3 linked regions of the Thiosocius teredinicola genome follow. The protein of the gene in region 1 interacts with the protein of each later gene in a pairwise test. Links are inferred from orthologs where the notes say so. Each region holds a gene or a part of one and is shown on either strand. Other genes may lie near its edges.

Evidence for each region.
Region 2: the proteins of B1781_RS18055 (region 1) and glnD interact in binary tests that used the Escherichia coli proteins (3 or more experiments, as listed by UniProt). The link is inferred for Thiosocius teredinicola from one-to-one orthologs.
Region 3: the proteins of B1781_RS18055 (region 1) and glnL interact in binary tests that used the Escherichia coli proteins (3 or more experiments, as listed by UniProt). The link is inferred for Thiosocius teredinicola from one-to-one orthologs.

What each region holds. Positions count from the first base shown.
Region 1 is NZ_CP019936.1:3,805,079-3,810,618, reverse strand. What follows is about bases 965-3,900. They hold B1781_RS18055 (P-II family nitrogen regulator), read left to right. Parts: upstream 965-2,231; coding sequence 2,232-2,570; downstream 2,571-3,900. Other genes in these bases: rluD (23S rRNA pseudouridine(1911/1915/1917) synthase RluD), read left to right, coding at 3,513-3,900; B1781_RS18050 (outer membrane protein assembly factor BamD), read right to left, coding at 2,646-3,461; B1781_RS18060 (NAD+ synthase), read left to right, coding at 965-2,170. In the rest of the region: sucD (succinate--CoA ligase subunit alpha), read left to right, coding at 1-291; more of B1781_RS18060, read left to right, coding at 575-964; more of rluD, read left to right, coding at 3,901-4,544; peptidoglycan editing factor PgeF, read left to right, coding at 4,525-5,265; B1781_RS18035 (glycine cleavage system protein R), read left to right, coding at 5,285-5,540. UniProt on the Escherichia coli protein: P-II indirectly controls the transcription of the glutamine synthetase gene (glnA). P-II prevents NR-II-catalyzed conversion of NR-I to NR-I-phosphate, the transcriptional activator of GlnA. When P-II is uridylylated to P-II-UMP, these events are reversed.
Region 2 is NZ_CP019936.1:1,627,820-1,633,608, reverse strand. What follows is about bases 1,039-4,223. They hold glnD ([protein-PII] uridylyltransferase), read left to right. Parts: upstream 1,039-1,389; coding sequence 1,390-4,023; downstream 4,024-4,223. Other genes in these bases: B1781_RS07960 (TIGR02117 family protein), read right to left, coding at 4,045-4,223; map (type I methionyl aminopeptidase), read left to right, coding at 1,039-1,385. Outside these bases: rpsB (30S ribosomal protein S2), read right to left, coding at 1-345; more of map, read left to right, coding at 606-1,038; more of B1781_RS07960, read right to left, coding at 4,224-4,746; B1781_RS07955 (GNAT family N-acetyltransferase), read right to left, coding at 4,857-5,324; B1781_RS07950 (hypothetical protein), read left to right, coding at 5,467-5,769.
Region 3 is NZ_CP019936.1:17,760-23,198, reverse strand. What follows is about bases 2,605-5,439. They hold glnL (nitrogen regulation protein NR(II)), read right to left. Parts: upstream 4,660-5,439; coding sequence 3,550-4,659; downstream 2,605-3,549. Other genes in these bases: B1781_RS00075 (DUF4124 domain-containing protein), read right to left, coding at 4,822-5,439; ntrC (nitrogen regulation protein NR(I)), read right to left, coding at 2,605-3,557. In the rest of the region: B1781_RS00100 (formylglycine-generating enzyme family protein), read right to left, coding at 1-437; B1781_RS00095 (oxygen-binding di-iron domain-containing protein), read right to left, coding at 748-1,506; B1781_RS00090 (hypothetical protein), read right to left, coding at 1,628-2,026; more of ntrC, read right to left, coding at 2,139-2,604.

The sequences.
Region 1 (5,540 bases):
CTGTTCAACGAAGATCCGCAGACCGAGGGCATTGTTATGGTCGGCGAGATCGGCGGCAGTGCGGAAGAGGATGCGGCAGAGTTCATCGCCAACAACGTCAAGAAACCGGTAGTCGCCTACATCGCCGGTGTCACTGCGCCACCGGGAAAACGCATGGGGCATGCAGGGGCCATCATCAGTGGCGGCAAAGGCACCGCCGACGGCAAGTTCGCTGCGCTCGAACAGGCCGGTGTCGCCACCGTGCGTTCGCCGGCCCAGATCGGCGCACGTATGGCCGAGCTTTTGTCTTAATTGCTTAGCGCCGCCCGGCCTGGTCGGGCGGCGCTGTTTCGTCTACGTAGCTGATCTCTTTAGCCGGCCACATTCCGCTCGGCCGCGTCCGCCCTCTAGCAAAATCCTCGAGCGAACGAGCCCGCGCCAAGTGTGCTTGCCAGCAATCACTGTCCTGTCTGCTCCTCGGATGTCGCCTATGCCGCGGTTGGTGTACTCTTGAGTCCTTGTTGTTCGCCGTTTTCCGCTCGGTTCATCGCTTAGCGGGGCCGGCGTCGTCTTTATAAGGGGAGCCCGAACAAAGGTGTCAATCACAGTTGCGTTGGCGCAGGTCAATCTGCTGGTTGGCGATATCTCAGGGAATGCGCGGCGGGTCGTCGAGACGGCTGAACGTTTGCGTGGTGCGGCGGATATCGTGGTGTTTCCCGAACTCACGCTGACAAGCTATCCGCCCGAAGACCTGTTGTTGCGTCGTGCCTGCGACCAGCGCGTCGCGCAGGCGTTGCGCGAAATTGCCGGAGCCGCGGTCGGCATCACCCTCATCGTCGGTTACCCCGCCATGCGCGACGGCGTTCGCTTCAATGCCGCAGGTGTGTTCCGCGATGGCGTGCTCGAAGCGGAATACCTCAAGATGCAGTTGCCCAACTACAGCGTCTTCGATGAGCGTCGCTACTTTGAGCCCGGTGTGCAAGCCGTCGTGTTCGAGCAGGCCGGAGTGACCTTCGGTCTGACGATCTGCGAAGACATCTGGTTCGATCTGCCGGTACAGCGAGCGGCTGCTGCTGGGGCCGAGGTGTTGTTGAATCTCAATGCATCGCCCTTTCACCAGGGGAAAGCAGCCGAGCGCGAGCAACTGGTGTCCCAGCGCGCCGCCCGCTTTGGCGTGTCGGTCGTCTATGTAAACCTGGTCGGTGGCCAGGACGAACTGGTGTTCGACGGCGGTTCATTCGTCGTTGACGCGCAAGGCTCCATCCGTCATCGGGCGTGCTTCTTCAGAGAATGCGAAACGCTCGTGCAACTTGACGATGCAGTTCCCCAACAATCTGAGGTAAAACCATTTCTCGACAGCGAGGAAGAGGTCTACCAGGCATTGGTCGCCGGAACGCGCGACTATGTGCATAAGAACGACTTCTCTTCTGTGGTGCTTGGTTTGTCGGGCGGTATCGATTCGGCGCTTACTCTGGCGATTGCAGTGGATGCGCTGGGCAGCGAGAACATCGAAGTCGTGCTGATGCCATCTCGCTATACCGCGGATATGAGCAACCAGGACGCAGTGCGCCAGGCTGAGTCGCTGGGCGTCCCACACCAGACGATCCCGATCGAGCCGGCATTCAGTGCGTTTCTGCAGATGTTGTCAGATACGTTCGCCGGCACCGAGCCTGATATCACCGAAGAGAATATCCAGGCGCGTTGTCGCGGCATCATTTTGATGGCCATCAGCAATAAGCGGGGGCGGATGTTGTTGACGACGGGTAACAAGAGTGAAATGTCGGTAGGCTATGCGACCTTGTACGGCGACATGGCGGGCGGTTTCGCGCCGTTGAAGGATGTGCCGAAAACGCTGGTTTACCGATTGGCGAGATGGCGCAATCGAGAGCAGGAGGTGATACCGCAGCGCGTGATCGATCGTCCGCCGTCTGCCGAACTGCGCCCGGACCAAAAAGATACCGACAGCCTGCCCGATTACGATATCCTCGATGCTATCCTGCTGCTCTACGTGGAGCAGGACAATGCCCCGGAGGAGATCGTTGCTGCCGGCTATGATCGCGCTACCGTGGAAAGGGTAGTGCGGTTGGTTGATCAAAACGAATATAAGCGGCGGCAGGCACCGCCCGGTATCAAGATCACGCGTCGTGCCTACGGCCGGGATCGTCGCTATCCGATTGTTAACGGATTCTGATTTACACTACACAAGCCGGCCCAACGTGCTGCAATGACCAAATGAACTGGGAGATTCAGTCATGAAAAAAGTCGAAGCCATCATCAAGCCGTTCAAGCTCGATGACGTGCGTGAAAGTCTTTCCAATATCGGTGTTACCGGTATGACCGCGATCGAAGTGAAGGGCTTTGGTCGACAGAAGGGGCATACGGAGTTGTACCGTGGCGCCGAGTATGTGGTCGATTTTCTACCGAAGCTGAAAATCGATGTGGTGGTCAGTGACGACCAGGTTGATGCCTGTATCGAAGCGATTACGTCGGCAGCCCGTACCGGCAAGATCGGTGATGGCAAGATTTTCGTGACGTCGGTTGAAAAGGTTGTGCGCATTCGCACCGGGGAGCAGGACGACGAAGCAATTTAGGCCGGCCCCGCGCCGGCCGGTAACGAAAAAAGCCCCATTACGGGGCTTTTTCGTGTAGCTGCGAGAACCCTCAGCTCAGTTTTCGTCCAGTTCGAAGAACTCCCATAGCTTGCGACCGAACGGCTTTTCGACAAGATCCCGCGGATCGTCGATCAGGCTGCCGTTGCTCTCGTTCATTGCCAATACGCGCTTGGTATCGTCGGCCAGCTGGTCCATACCGAGTTTGGTGTAGGCCTCGATCATGATCTCCAGCGCATCACGTAGCGCCGGCGTTCGCTGGTAGTTCTGTACGACGTATTCCGCGCGATTGGCGGCGGCAAGGTAGGCCCCGCGACGCAGGTAGTAGTCGGCAACCCGGACTTCGTAGCGTGCCAGGTTGTTGCGCAGGTACAGCATGCGACGCACCGAATCCTCGGCATACTCGCTGTTCGGGTAGCGTTGCACGACCTCTGAAAAATCATTGAAGGAGTCGAGCGCCGCGCCGGGATCACGCTGCGAGGTGTCCGTCGGCAGGAAGCGGTCGAGGAAGCCCAGCGTTCGGTTGAAGTTGATCAGCCCCTTCAGATAGTAGGCATAGGCCGCTGCCGGATGCTGGGGGTGAAGCTTGATAAAACGGTCGGCAGCAGCCAGCGCCGACTCGGGCTCGGCAAACCGATAGTAGCAATACGCCACGTTCAGCTGCGCCTGGTGGGCGTATTTTCCGAACGGATAGCGGGATTCGAGAATCTCGTAGTACTTGATTGCGCGCTCGTAATTGCCGGCGCGCATCTCGTCGGTAGCTTCGGTATAGAGTTTTTGCTGACTCCAGCCTAGCGTTTCGTCTTTTTCGTCGCCGGCACAGCCTGTGAGGAAAAGCGCAATCAGTATAATGGGCCAGATGGCACGCCGCATGGGTCATCGTCCGCGATCAGATAATTGGCCACGCATTATACCGGAACCGCATTGACGGATCAGAATCACGACGAAAATCTGCTGGAGAATACCGTTGGGCCGGACCTTGCCGGTGCTCGGCTGGACCAGGCGCTGGCGACCCTGTTTCCTGATTTCTCGCGCAGCCGCCTGCAGGCCTGGACTCGCGACGGACGCGTTCTGGTCAACGGAGAGGTGCGCCGGCCACGCGACAAGGTCGCCTCGGGAGATCGCCTGCAGGTACGTACCCTGGTGGAGGACCAGGTGGCATGCGTTCCGCAGCCAATACCGCTGAATATCGTGTTCGAAGACGAGCACATCCTGGTGGTCAACAAGCCTGCAGATCTGGTGGTCCATCCGGCCGCCGGCAACCCCGACGGTACGCTGCAGAATGGCTTGCTGTATCACAATCCGTCGCTCATTGAGTTGCCACGCGCGGGCATCGTGCACCGTCTCGACAAAGACACCACCGGGTTAATGGTCATCGCCAAATCACAGGCAGCCCATAAAAGGCTGGTCGATGCCATCGCGGCCCGGCAGGTGACGCGTGAATACCGCGCGCTGGTCGTCGGCAGCATGCCTGCCGGCGGCACGATCGACCTGCCGATCGGCCGTCATCCGACACAGCGGACCCGCATGGCGGTCAATCCGCTGGGAAAACCCTCGGTAACGCATTTTCGGGTGCTCGAGCATTTCCGCGGCCATACCCTGCTCAAGGTCCTGCTGGAAACCGGCAGAACCCACCAGATTCGCGTGCACATGGCGCACTTGCGGCACCCGGTTTTCGGTGATCCGGTCTACGGCCGGCGATTGCAGCTGCCGGCCGGGGCGTCAGAAGAGCTTAAGGGTGCGCTGCGCGGTTTCAAGCGGCAGGCTTTGCATGCGAAACGTCTGCAGCTGGATCACCCGGTGACCGGCCGGCCGATGCGATTCGAATGCGCCATTCCCGATGACATGCGTGCGGTGATCGATGCCCTGGCTGCCGATGCGAACATCCACTGGCACGATCCCGACTACGAGGACTACTTCGAATTCGAAGACGAATATGAAGGATTCGAAGATTGATTTGATTCGGCCGGATTGGCCGGCGCCGGCCAACGTCGGGGCGGTATCGACCACGCGGGCGGGCGGCGTCAGCTCAGGTGCCTGGTCGACGCTGAATCTCGGCACCCACGTGGGTGACGTCCCGACCGATGTTGAAGAGAATCGCCACCGGCTGACCCGTGCTGCCAACCTGCCGAGTGAACCGCAGTGGCTGCAGCAGGTCCACGGTACCCGCGTGCGCCTGAATCGATCAGGCGATGTCTGTGCCGATGCGGGCATCACCGATGTGCCGGGAGTCGTATCCGTGGTCATGACGGCAGATTGTCTGCCTGTGTTGTTCTGCGATGTGCGCGGTACGCAGGTGGCCGCGGCACATGCGGGTTGGCGCGGACTTCAGGCCGGAATACTCGAGCAGACTGTGCGTGCGTTCAACCAGCCTGCCGACCAGTTGATGGCCTGGATGGGGCCGGCAATCGGCCCCGCTGCGTTCGAAGTGGGCGATGAGGTGCATGCGGCGTTCACCGACATCGAACACGACGATGGCCGACATTTCAGCCCGCATGGTCAGGGGCATTGGCTTGCCGATTTGTATGGGCTGGCAAGGGCCAGACTGCATCGGGCCGGCGTGGGGCGCGTCTTTGGCGGTTCTTATTGCACCTATTCGGAAGCCGAACGGTTTTTTTCCTATCGTCGCGATGGGGTTACGGGCAGAATGGCAAGCCTGATCTGGCTGCGCAGCTGAACACCGAGAGAGCACGGTCATGACCGAAAACTGGTACATGTTGACATTGATTGGCGAAGACAAACCCGGGATCGTCGCGGCGATTACAAGGGCCCTGTACGAGCTGGGTGTGAATTTGGGTGAAACGTCGATGATTCGTCTCGGCGGTAACTTCACGGTCATGATGATGGTGACCGGCGGGCTCAGCGAGAACGAACTGCGTGGTCAACTCAAGCCGGTGCTCGAGGCGCAGGGTATGTGCCTGCATGTCGATCCCATCAAGGCCCATTTGCACG
Region 2 (5,789 bases), 2.2 Mb from region 1 along the record:
CATGTCTTCGAGCTCTTTGAGGCGCTTGATCGATTGTTTGATGGTCTTGAAGTTGGTCAGCATGCCGCCCAACCAGCGATGGTTGACGTAGGGCATGCTGCAACGCTCGGCCTCTTCGCGGACGACGTCGCGCGCAGAACGCTTGGTGCCGACGAACATGACCTTGCCGCCGTTCGAGGCGAGCTTGCCGATGAAGTTCATCGCATCGTTGTACAGCGGAAGCGTCTTTTCCAGATTCACGATGTGAATCTTGTTGCGGTGACCAAAGATGAACGGACGCATCTTCGGGTTCCAGTAACGGGTCTGGTGACCAAAGTGCACGCCAGCTTCGAGCATCTGGCGCATAGAAACGTTGCTCATGGATTACTCCAGGTATTGTTTGGGTTGAGCCTCCACGTACCCTGACGACCGACCCTGCTTTCGCGGGGCACCCAGGCGCCGAGTTGCGGTACGTGTGTGTCGTTTAATTAACCCCGTAAACGGGGTGCCAAGCGGCCATTGCCGCCAAGCGGCGCGTTTTATACCATACCTATCCTTCGGCCTCAATCGAGAAATGAGGCCAACATCCTGTTTTCTTAGTGCAAATTTCCTCTCAAGGGGCCTCGATGGCAGTCATTATCAAAACGCCCGACGAAATCGAAAAAATGCGTGTGGCGGGGCGGCTGGCCGCGGAAGTCCTCCAGATGATCGAAGAACACGTCCAACCGGGCGTAAGTACTGATGAACTCGACAAAATTTGTCACGACTATATCGTCGGCGAGCAACAGGCCATCCCTGCCCCGCTGAACTACCGCGGTTTCCCGAAATCGATCTGCACCTCGGTCAACCACCAGGTGTGCCACGGCATCCCTGGGAACAAGGTTCTGAAAGACGGCGATATCGTGAACATCGACATCACCGTGATCAAAGACGGCTTCCACGGCGATACCAGCAAGATGTTCCTGGTCGGCAAACCGTCGATCCTGGCGCAGCGGCTGGTCGACCTTACCCAGAAAGCGATGTGGAAAGGCATCGAACTGGTCAAACCCGGTACCCACCTGGGCGATATCGGGCACGCGATCCAACAGTTCGTCGAGGGCAACGGTTATTCGGTGGTACAGGAATACTGTGGTCACGGCATCGGCCGTGGTTTTCACGAAGACCCGCAGGTGCTGCACTATGGCTCCGCCGGTACCGGGCTCGAATTGCAGGCCGGCATGACCTTTACCATCGAGCCGATGGTCAATGCCGGCAAACGCAATGTGAAGTTGCTGCCCGACGGCTGGACCGTGGTAACCAAAGACCGCAAGCTGTCGGCGCAATGGGAGCACACGATCCTGGTCACCCCCACGGGTTACGACGTGTTGACGCTGCGCGAGGAAGAACGCCAGGCTGCCGCCGGCTGAATCCATGACCGACGAATTGCTCGCCACGATGGACCGGCGCCTGTCCGCCGGCGAAGACCCCCTGCCCGTGTTCAAGCAGACCCTGCGCAGCGGGCGCGAAGAGCTCGCCGACCGCTTCCGCGCCGGCACACGGGCCAGCATCCTGGTGCACACAGCGGCGCAGTTCACCGATGTCATCGTCGGCAAGGCCTGGTCGCAGTTCGTCCCCGACGATGTCGATGCCTGCCTCGCTGCGGTCGGCGGCTATGGGCGCGGCGAGCTCCACCCGGCTTCCGACATCGACCTGCTGGTGCTGACCGCGGCCGAGCCCACGGCACTCGCCGAGTACCTCGAGCCGCTGGTGATGTTTCTATGGGATATCGGCCTTGAAGTCGGTCACAGCGTGCGCAGCCTCGAACAATGCGTGCATGAAGCGGCCTCGGACATCACGGTAATCACCAATCTGCTGGAATGCCGCTTGATCGCCGGCAGCGCCAAGCTGTTCCATCGCCTGCTCGAGCTGACCGGCCCCGACCGCATCTGGTCGAGCCGTGATTTCTTCACCGCCAAGGCGGCCGAGCAACGTGAACGCTATGCCAAGTTCGACGACAGCGCGCATAACCTCGAACCGAATCTGAAGGAAGGGCCCGGCGGGCTACGCGACATCCAGACGATCGGCTGGGTCGCCAAGCGCCACTTCGGTGTCAGCACCATGGAGGCGCTGGTCGAACACGGCTTTCTGACCGATCACGAATTCCGCAAGCTCAAGCGCGGCGAAGAACACCTGTGGCGCGTGCGCTACGGCCTGCACCTGCTGACCGGCCGGCATGAAGACCGCCTGCTGTTTGAACACCAGCGCGCGCTGGCCAAGCAGTTCGGCTACACCGATGAAAACGCCAACCTCGCCGTCGAACAGTTCATGCAGGACTATTACCGGCGGATCGTGGAGATGCAGCGCCTCAACGAGATGCTGTTGCAGCTATTCGAAGAAGCCATTCTGCTGAACAACCAGCTGGGTGACCCGGTGCCGATCAACCGCCGCTTCCAGGCCCGCAACGGCTATCTCGAGGTGGTCAACAGCGGCACGTTCGCGCGCTACCCGCTCGCCATGCTCGAGCTGTTCCTGATCCTGCAGCAGAACCCCCAGTTGCAGGGCGTGCGCGCCAGTACGATTCGACTGATACGCGCCCACCGCCACCTGATCGACGACCGGTTCCGCAAAGACCTGCGTGCGCGTTCCTTGTTTATCGAGATCTTCCGCGAACACAACGGCCTGACCCACGCGACGCGACGCATGCACCGCTACGGCATCCTCGCTCGCTACCTGCCGGCGTTTCACGCGGTGACAGGCCTGATGCAGTTCGACCTGTTCCATGTCTACACGGTCGACGAACACATCCTGATGGTGATTCGCAACATGCGACGGTTCTCGCTCGACCGTCACGCCGACGAATGCCCGCGCTGCAACGATGTGTTCAAATTGCTGCCGAAACCCGAGCTGCTTTACCTCGCCGGCCTGTTTCACGACATCGCCAAGGGACGCGGCGGCGATCACTCGAAACTCGGCGCCGAAGATGCACGCGAATTCTGCTATCAGCACATGCTGTCAGAGTGGGACGCCGACCTGGTCGCCTGGCTCGTCGAGATGCACCTGGTGATGTCGCACACTGCACAGCAAGAGGACATCGACGACCCGGATGTCGTGCTGGAGTTTGCCGAAAAGGTCCGCACCCGCACCCGGCTCGACTACCTCTACCTGTTGACCGTCGCCGACATGCGCGGCACCAACCCGGGGCGGTGGAACTCGTGGAAGGCAGCCCTGTTGGATCATCTGCATACACGCACACGCGAGGCGCTCGAACGTGGCCTCGACCAGCCGCAGCAACAAGACGATGTGATCGCGCAGCGCCAGAACGATGCACGCAGCCGTCTGGTCGGCAAAGGCTTCGACAGCGATCAGCTCAACCTGCTGTGGATGTCGCTGAGCACCGATTACTTCCTGCAGAACAACGTCGACGCCATCGTCTGGCATACCGAACTGCTGTGGCCACCGGGTAAAACCTTCGGCGAGATGCACGTCGAGCTGCGCGAGGACCCCGTTCACCGCTGCACCGATATCTGCATCTATGGCCCGGACCGCGATGACCTGTTCGCCCAGAGTACCGCCCTGCTCGACCAAGCCGGCCTCAACGTGCTCAGCGCACGTATCCAGACCACCGAATCCGGCCTGTCGCTGAACACCTACCTGGTGCTCGAGGAAGACGGCGACCAGATCACCGGGCAAGAGCGCCTCGATGACATTCGCAACTTCGTGCAGCAGAGCCTCAACAGCGGCGAACCACCACTGAGCAGACCTCGCATACCGCGCCAATTGAAGACCTTCCAGATGCCCTCGCAGGTCAGCTTCGAACAGGACGATAGTCGGGTGGTCACCTGGATAAACCTCGTGACCAGCGACCGACCAGGATTGTTGTCATTGGTTGGCCAGGCCTTTGCCAAGAACAAACTCAGGCTGCACAACGCACGCGTCTCGACAGCAGGCGCCGAGGCTCAAGACACTTTCGCCGTTACCGATCGCGAAAACCAGCCGATCACCGATCCCGATCAGCTCGCGTGTATCGCCGAATCGATTCGCGCAATACTCGACCAGCCGCAGTAACCTCGACTGCCACGTCGCCCCTCAACGGCAAGCTGCAAATACCGCTGCTTGTCCGGCAGAGTCCTCGACCTCGGCCGTTCCTTCGGCTGCATCCGCAACAGCTCGCATGACTGCGCTGGCAGTCAACAGGTGGGGCGAAATCTCCACGCCGGCTTCGTACAGACCCGTTGCCGTCCACGTATTGCACGTGTTGAACATGAAGTAGTCACCGACAGCCGCATAAAACTGGCTGTCGCCGTACAGGCCATTCTGCGACGGCGCAAGATTGTCGGCGTTGCGGACGAAACTGCGCGCTACGAATTGCATCATCGACGCCAACGCCGCATCACTGACGCACAGCGAGACCACTTCGCTATGCGGAAAGTAACGGTCGGCCCGCTCGGGCACTGCGACCACATGCATGACCGCGTCGGTCGGCCAGAACATAGCCTGCAGGGCCAGACCGGCGGAGATTGTTTCGGCTTGGTAGAAACCTTTGTCGCCCCAACCGAACTCGAGGAACGGCACCGAGCCGAAACGTTTCTCGAGATCCGGCAGATAGGTGGTTGCCACATCGCTCGGCACGACGATTCCGGTATGCCAACCATGACTGACGACATGGATGCGGCGCGTGGCCTGTCCGGGTTCGTCGACAAAGCGGTCCTGCGAGCGCGGCACCGTTGAACATGCCGTCAGCAAGACCAGGCTACAGATCGACAGCCCGCTGACAATCCACTTGCCCATCTGCGTCCGGCCGAAGCCGCTGTTAACTAAATGCCGGCAAACCATCACGTCCCTCTAGCACCACCACGTCCCTTACCCCACACAGATTCCACACGGCAAAAGCCATTAACTCAACCGTTCAGATGCTTTTGCATGAACACACTCAATGGATCGTCCGGGTAGTCGGCAAACCGACCGCAACACACATACCCGTGCGACGAGTACAACGCAATCGCCTGCGGCTGGTGGACACCTGTCTCCAGCAGCATGCGATCGAAGCCGCGCTCGGCGGCCTCGGCTTCGAGAAAGCCAAGCAGCGCTGTACCGATGCCGCCGCGACGCACGCCGGCACGTACGAACATTCGCTTGATTTCGGCATACCCATCGCCGACGCGCAACGCCGCACAGCCGACGGCGGTGTTCAATGCGTCGCGGGCCACGGCGAACACCACATCGTCGGCGCTCAGTGCAGCACAGTCGAGCGCATGCAGACTCTCCGGCGGATAGAGCGTCCGTTGATAGGCATCGAGTTCATCGATCAATGCGGCAACGTCTGTTTGCCACGGGGGTTCGACACGAACTGTTACGTCGAGAGCCATCGTTGCTCCGGACCATTCACTCATTCGATAGTGAACGACTATTGGGGCGTTGAAAACTATCTATTACCAAACTGAGCGAACAATTGATTTACTGGCGCGGAAACGCTCAAACCCCAGTCACCGACACCCAGGAGAAAACATTGTGAAGGCACTGCTGATAGACCCTGAACACCAGACCATCACGCAGACAGAGGTCTCGGATATCGACGACGTCAAGGCGCTGATCGGATTCGACACGATCGAATCAGACGCGATTGGCGACCAGGGTGACCGCCTGTTCTTCGACGAAGAATGCTTCATTCGCGGCACCAGCGGACGATTTCAGATCGACAGCGTGATTCCGGTCGCCGGCAAGGGCGTCATCGTCGGCGTGCTGGACGACGGATCGCTTAGCGACGTGAAAACAAGCTTGGCGGATCTTACCGATCGACTGAAGTATCAATAACGAAATGACGGCACCGGTCG
Region 3 (5,439 bases), 3.8 Mb from region 1 along the record:
ACCTTGTACTTGCTCATTGCATAGCTTGACAGCCTAATTTTCCGTAGCGGTTTATTCGATTTTGCGCTGCTCCAAGGAAGCTTTTCATTGCTTTGCAAATAACCGAAATCGCCCATCAAAAACTTGCCGCCCTCAATAAAAACCTGGTCGTCGATGGACTTCTTCTTCAACGCTTGCAGCCGCTCTTCCAGTGTGCCTGTTTGAATTGCTTTCAAATTCTTCACGAGGCTTTCTGGCTGACGTAGTGCGCTTGGATCAGGCGCTGATTGCGCGTCCTCAATCCTCGGGAAAATACCGTCGGTAGGGAAATCGGGATAGAGCTGTGCGGCTCTTGGAGTTGGTGTCAGTTCTAACTTTGGCGCACTTGCCAGCACACCTGGACAAGCAGGTGCAAACGTTGCGGCGAACGCAATAATTGGGTAGGTAAGAAGCTTCATGCATTGGTCCCCTAATCCTTGTGGGGCGATTGTGCCTAGTTAATTCAGTCGAATCTTTAGTCCATTTACGCGGCGTGTCCTACGGTCAGTGAAGTGAGGGTGCTCCAGTTCGGAACCGGTACCATCGACGGCCTAAGGTGATCATGAAGCGTTGGGAATGTCGCTGAGTTCATCTTTGAGCAGCTGGGCAGTAGCTGACGAATCGATACGATTGCCTTAGCACCGAGTCTGGCCACAAGCATCGCAGTTCATCGTCAATGCGATTTCGAACGGCCTAAGGGTCACCATGAATGACCCTAGCGTACGACAATCAAGGCACCTGATAATCCGACTGCTGGATCAGGTCGATCCCGCAATTCAGCTCGCTGATCCACACGATGAACTCTTTGATTGCTTTGCCGGTGAATGCGCGGCCGTGTTGTGGAACGAGCATGTTGATATCCATACCAGCTGCCATGTTGGCCCAGAAGCGGCAGACGCGGTTGCTGTTCATGTAGCGGCGGTGAAAGCCTTCCATATACGGCATGACTTCGTTAAGGCTCTCGGCCGGCTTGTCGAGTTGCTCCGGTGGGCAGAGGTTGGCGCCCAGGTCGCCCGAGAACAGGATCTTGCTCTTGGGATCGTAGAACTGGAAGTTGCCTTCGGCGTGCAGGAAATGGGCGGGGATCGCCTTGATGTTGATACCCCCAAGTTCGAGGTTCATGCCTTTGTCGGGCATGCCGATGATCCGGCCCTTGGTTTTGCCGGGTCGGGTGAAGTGCGGAATGAAACGCTCCCAAAGCTCGGGCACGACGATCTTGGCGTTGGTGCCGACCAGCCACTTGTTGAGGCTGGCAACGATATCCGGGTCCTGGTGAGAGGCGATGACGTAATCGAGATCCTTCACCGTCATGTATTTACTTATTTCCAGAAACAGCGCTGTATAAGTAAATTCGCCGCCGGGGTCGATGAGTGCGGCGTGGTTGCTGTCATAAATCAGAAACTGATTGGCTTGAACGGCTTCACCACTGGCGAGGTCGCGGATAGCGACGCAGACATGGTTGCCGTCGTTAAAGAGTTCAATCGCCATGTTTCGGCCTTCCTCAATAACCGCACTGGATAGAAGTGTATGAGGGGATGTCGGCAAGTCGACCGCAAAACTTGATCCCAAATTTACACGGCGCGATTTATGGCGCAGTTCGCGGTGAAACTTATTCGGGCCGCAAGTGTTCGATGTACTTCGGGACGTCGTCCATGACCAATCGCAATGCGGTTCCGCTGATCCGGACGTTGCCATTGGCGGTCTTGATGGCGCAATGCACGTGGCCGCGGCTTTCGAGCGGTACCGGCACCATGTCGCGGTAGGTGTAGACGTTTTCGCCGACATCGCCGCCGAGGCATTCTGCGGGCAGTTCGGGCAGCGGCTCGTCGTCTGCGAGCTCGGCACCGTCGAATACCAGTGCACCGCTCTGTCTCCAACGGGTGCGCTCGGCCGAACCCGTCATCATCTTGATGAGGTATGCCGGTTCAAATCGGACAGAGATGGTTTCGCCATCGACTTCGACGGCGCTGATCAGGGAACCGGGCAATTCAATATTGGTGCTATCCATCTATAAAAACTCCGCAACACACGGTGCGGCATTATAGAGGCAAAGCGATACTGGACTGGACGGGCAAGCTAATCCGTCAAAACCGTGTTTTCGCAGGGGAATGATCGCTCACTCATCCGGCTTCGCGGTGCTCTTCTTCGAGACCGAGTTCTTTTATCTTGCGTGTCAGCGTATTGCGACCCCAGCCGAGCAGACGGGCGGCGTCTTGCTTGCGCCCGCCGGTGAACTCCAGTGCCGTTTCGATCATGATGGTTTCGAACTCGGGCATCGCCTGGTCGAGCAGGCCGACCTTGCCGGCATTGAGGCTGTTGCGAATCCAAATGCGCAACGTCGTGCGCCAATCCCCTTCGCTCGTTTCCGAATCGTGTTCGCGATGCAGCTCTGGCGGCAAATCTTCGACATGGATCTCGCGACCCGACGCCATAACCGTCAGCCAGCGTGCCGTGTTCTCTAGTTGACGCACGTTACCGCGCCATTCTAGCGCTTGGAGTTCCTTAATGGTCTCCGGCAGCAGAGTCTTGCTTTCGACGCCCAGCTCCTGTGCCGCGCGCTTGAGGAAGTGATCCATCAATAAAGGAATGTCTTCACGCCGTTCGCGCAATGACGGCAGGTGCACGCGAATGACATTCAGCCGGTGGAACAGGTCCTCGCGGAACCGTCCTTCCATGACCAATTGCTCGAGGTCCTGGTGGGTGGCAGCGATGATCCGCACGTCGGCCTTGATCGCTTCGTGACCGCCGACGCGGTAGAACTCGCCGTCGGCCAGCACGCGTAGCAGGCGTGTCTGTAGCTCGGACGGCATGTCGCCGATCTCGTCGAGAAACAAGGTGCCTTGGTGCGCCTGCTCGAACCGCCCGACGCGTCGCGCCTGGGCACCGGTGAAAGCGCCTTTTTCGTGGCCGAACAACTCCGATTCCAGCAAGTCGTGCGGGATTGCGGCCATATTCAGGGCGATGAACGGACCCTTGGCGCGCGGACTGTGTTTGTGCAAAGCGTGCGCAACAAGCTCTTTACCGGTACCCGACTCGCCGTTGATCAGCACGGTGATGTTGGAGCGCGCCAGTCGTCCGATGGCGCGAAACACTTCCTGCATCGCCGGCGCAGCACCGATGATTTCGGTCGCCGCGGTGGTTTCGTGTTCTGCGCTGGCGCGCGCTTCACGCCGCAGCTTGCACGCGCGCTGAACCTGGTCGACTGCTTCTTCGATATCGAAGGGCTTGGGCAGGTACTCGAATGCACCACTGTGGTACGCAGAGACGGCGCTATCGAGGTCGGAATGCGCGGTCATGATGATGACCGGCAGTTCGGGATAGGCCTGCTTGATCTTCTCCAGCAAAGAGAAGCCATCCATGCCCGGCATGCGCACATCGGAAATAATCGTTTCGGGCTGGCCGCGCTCAAGCGCCTCCATGACGCCGTTGGCGCTCGAAAAACTGGTGACGTGCATACCGGCTTTGGTCAGGGCCTTTTCCAAAACCCAGCGAATCGAGCGGTCATCGTCGATGACCCAGACCTGGTTTCTCTCAGTCACGGGCAGCGTTCTCCTTACCCCTATCGGTGCCGATGTCTTCACCGATCGGTAACAAAATTGTGAAAGTGGTTTCGCCCTTACGGCTGGTGCACTCGATCAACCCTTTGTGTTGATTGATCAAAGACTGTGCAATTGACAGTCCAAGGCCCATGCCGCCCGTGCCGGACGTCACCATGGGGAAGAACAGGGTCTCGGCGATTTCCGGCGGAATGCCCGGTCCATCGTCGACGATGTCGATCTGGGCGCCCAAACGATAACGACCCGAACCGATCGTGATCTGGCGTTGAATGCGCGTACGCAATGTCACTGTGCCGTCATCGTCGAGCACGCGTGTCGCGTTCCGAACAATGTTCAACACCGCCTGGATGAGTTGATCGCTATCGCCGACAAGCTCGGGGATGCTGGGGTCGTAGTCACGAACGATCGAGATGCGGTCGCCGGTTTCAGCGAGCACCAGCGAGCGCACCCGCTCGAGCACATTGTGCACGTTGACCGGTGCGTAGCTCGGCCGGCGGTTGGGGCCGAGCATGCGATTCACCAGCTCCTGCAGGCGGTCGGCCTCCTGGATGATGATGTGCGTGTATTCCTTGAGCTCTTCGCTTTCGAGTTCGCTTTCGAGCAACTGAGCGGCACCGCGCAAGCCGCCGAGCGGATTCTTGATTTCATGGGCCAGGCCGCGGACCACGTCGCGCGTCAGTGCCTGCTGGTTGATCAACCGTTCTTCGCGGCTGATTCGCAGGTGCCGATCGATCTGCTGCAGCTCGACGATGGTCATCTGCTTGCCGTCTTCGTCGACCACCGGCGTGACGGTGCAATCGACGGTGACTTCGGCGCGGTCGGTGGACAACACCACACCACGCTTGGTGATCGGCGCGCCGATCGTGGCGGCCTCGATCAGATCGACCAGGGGTTCGCCATGACAGGCCATCCAGCTGGTCGGTAGTTCGCCGAGGACATGTTTTGCGCTAATGGCAAGCAGCATCTCGGCCATCTGGTTCAGATAGCTGACGCGAAGATCCTCGTTGAACACCACAACGGCGGAAGCCAAATTGTCGAGAATACTGGTGCTTAACAAGGACAAGGGTTCGATCGAGACCTGCATGCATCCTCTGAAGCAAAGTTTGGGCCATGACGCGCCACGACAGGCGTTGCGTAAATGCCCATTTTGCAAGGCGAAATCAACGGCTTGGGGAAGGCTGACGAGGCATGCGCCCGATCACGGCGCATACCTGCAGGCTCCACGCACTATTTTAGTGCATGGAGTTTATTTTGAATAACTTGGCTTGAACGCAGGGTTGGTTTTGCCGGGCGTGGTCGAGATGCCGCTAGTGCCCGGCTTGTAGTTGGCGCCACTGCCAGGTTCGTAGGACGTGTCGCCAGACGGAGTGAAACTGGAACCATAGTCGGGGTCGAACGGCTTTTTGTCATCATCGCCGTTGGAACCATCACCGCCGTCACCATCTCCATTGTCGCCGGAATCGCCATCTTCGGCGGCATCCAGCGCAGCTTTACGCATCGTGAAGACAACGGAATCGGAACTGATCAATACGGTACCGGCGGCATTTACGACCGAAGCGCGCACGGTATGCGTGCCGCGATCGACGCCGCTGAGCTCGATTGCCAGACCATCGAAAGCACCGGAAACCGCGGTGCCGTCCAGATAGATCTTTACCGTGTGGTTCGGTTGCAGGCCCGGTTGCAGAGAAATGGCGACCGGCACCTTACCTTCGTTGTTGCGCACGGTGCCGTTGGTTTCCGGCTGGCTGATCACCATCGCTGTGTAACCGGTGAAGTTTTCCGGTGCGGCAGGCGCATTGCTGCCCGACGACAGGTTGGCTGGTCGTTCGATTGGGCGCGGCGAGTAGCGCGAATAATCGGGGAG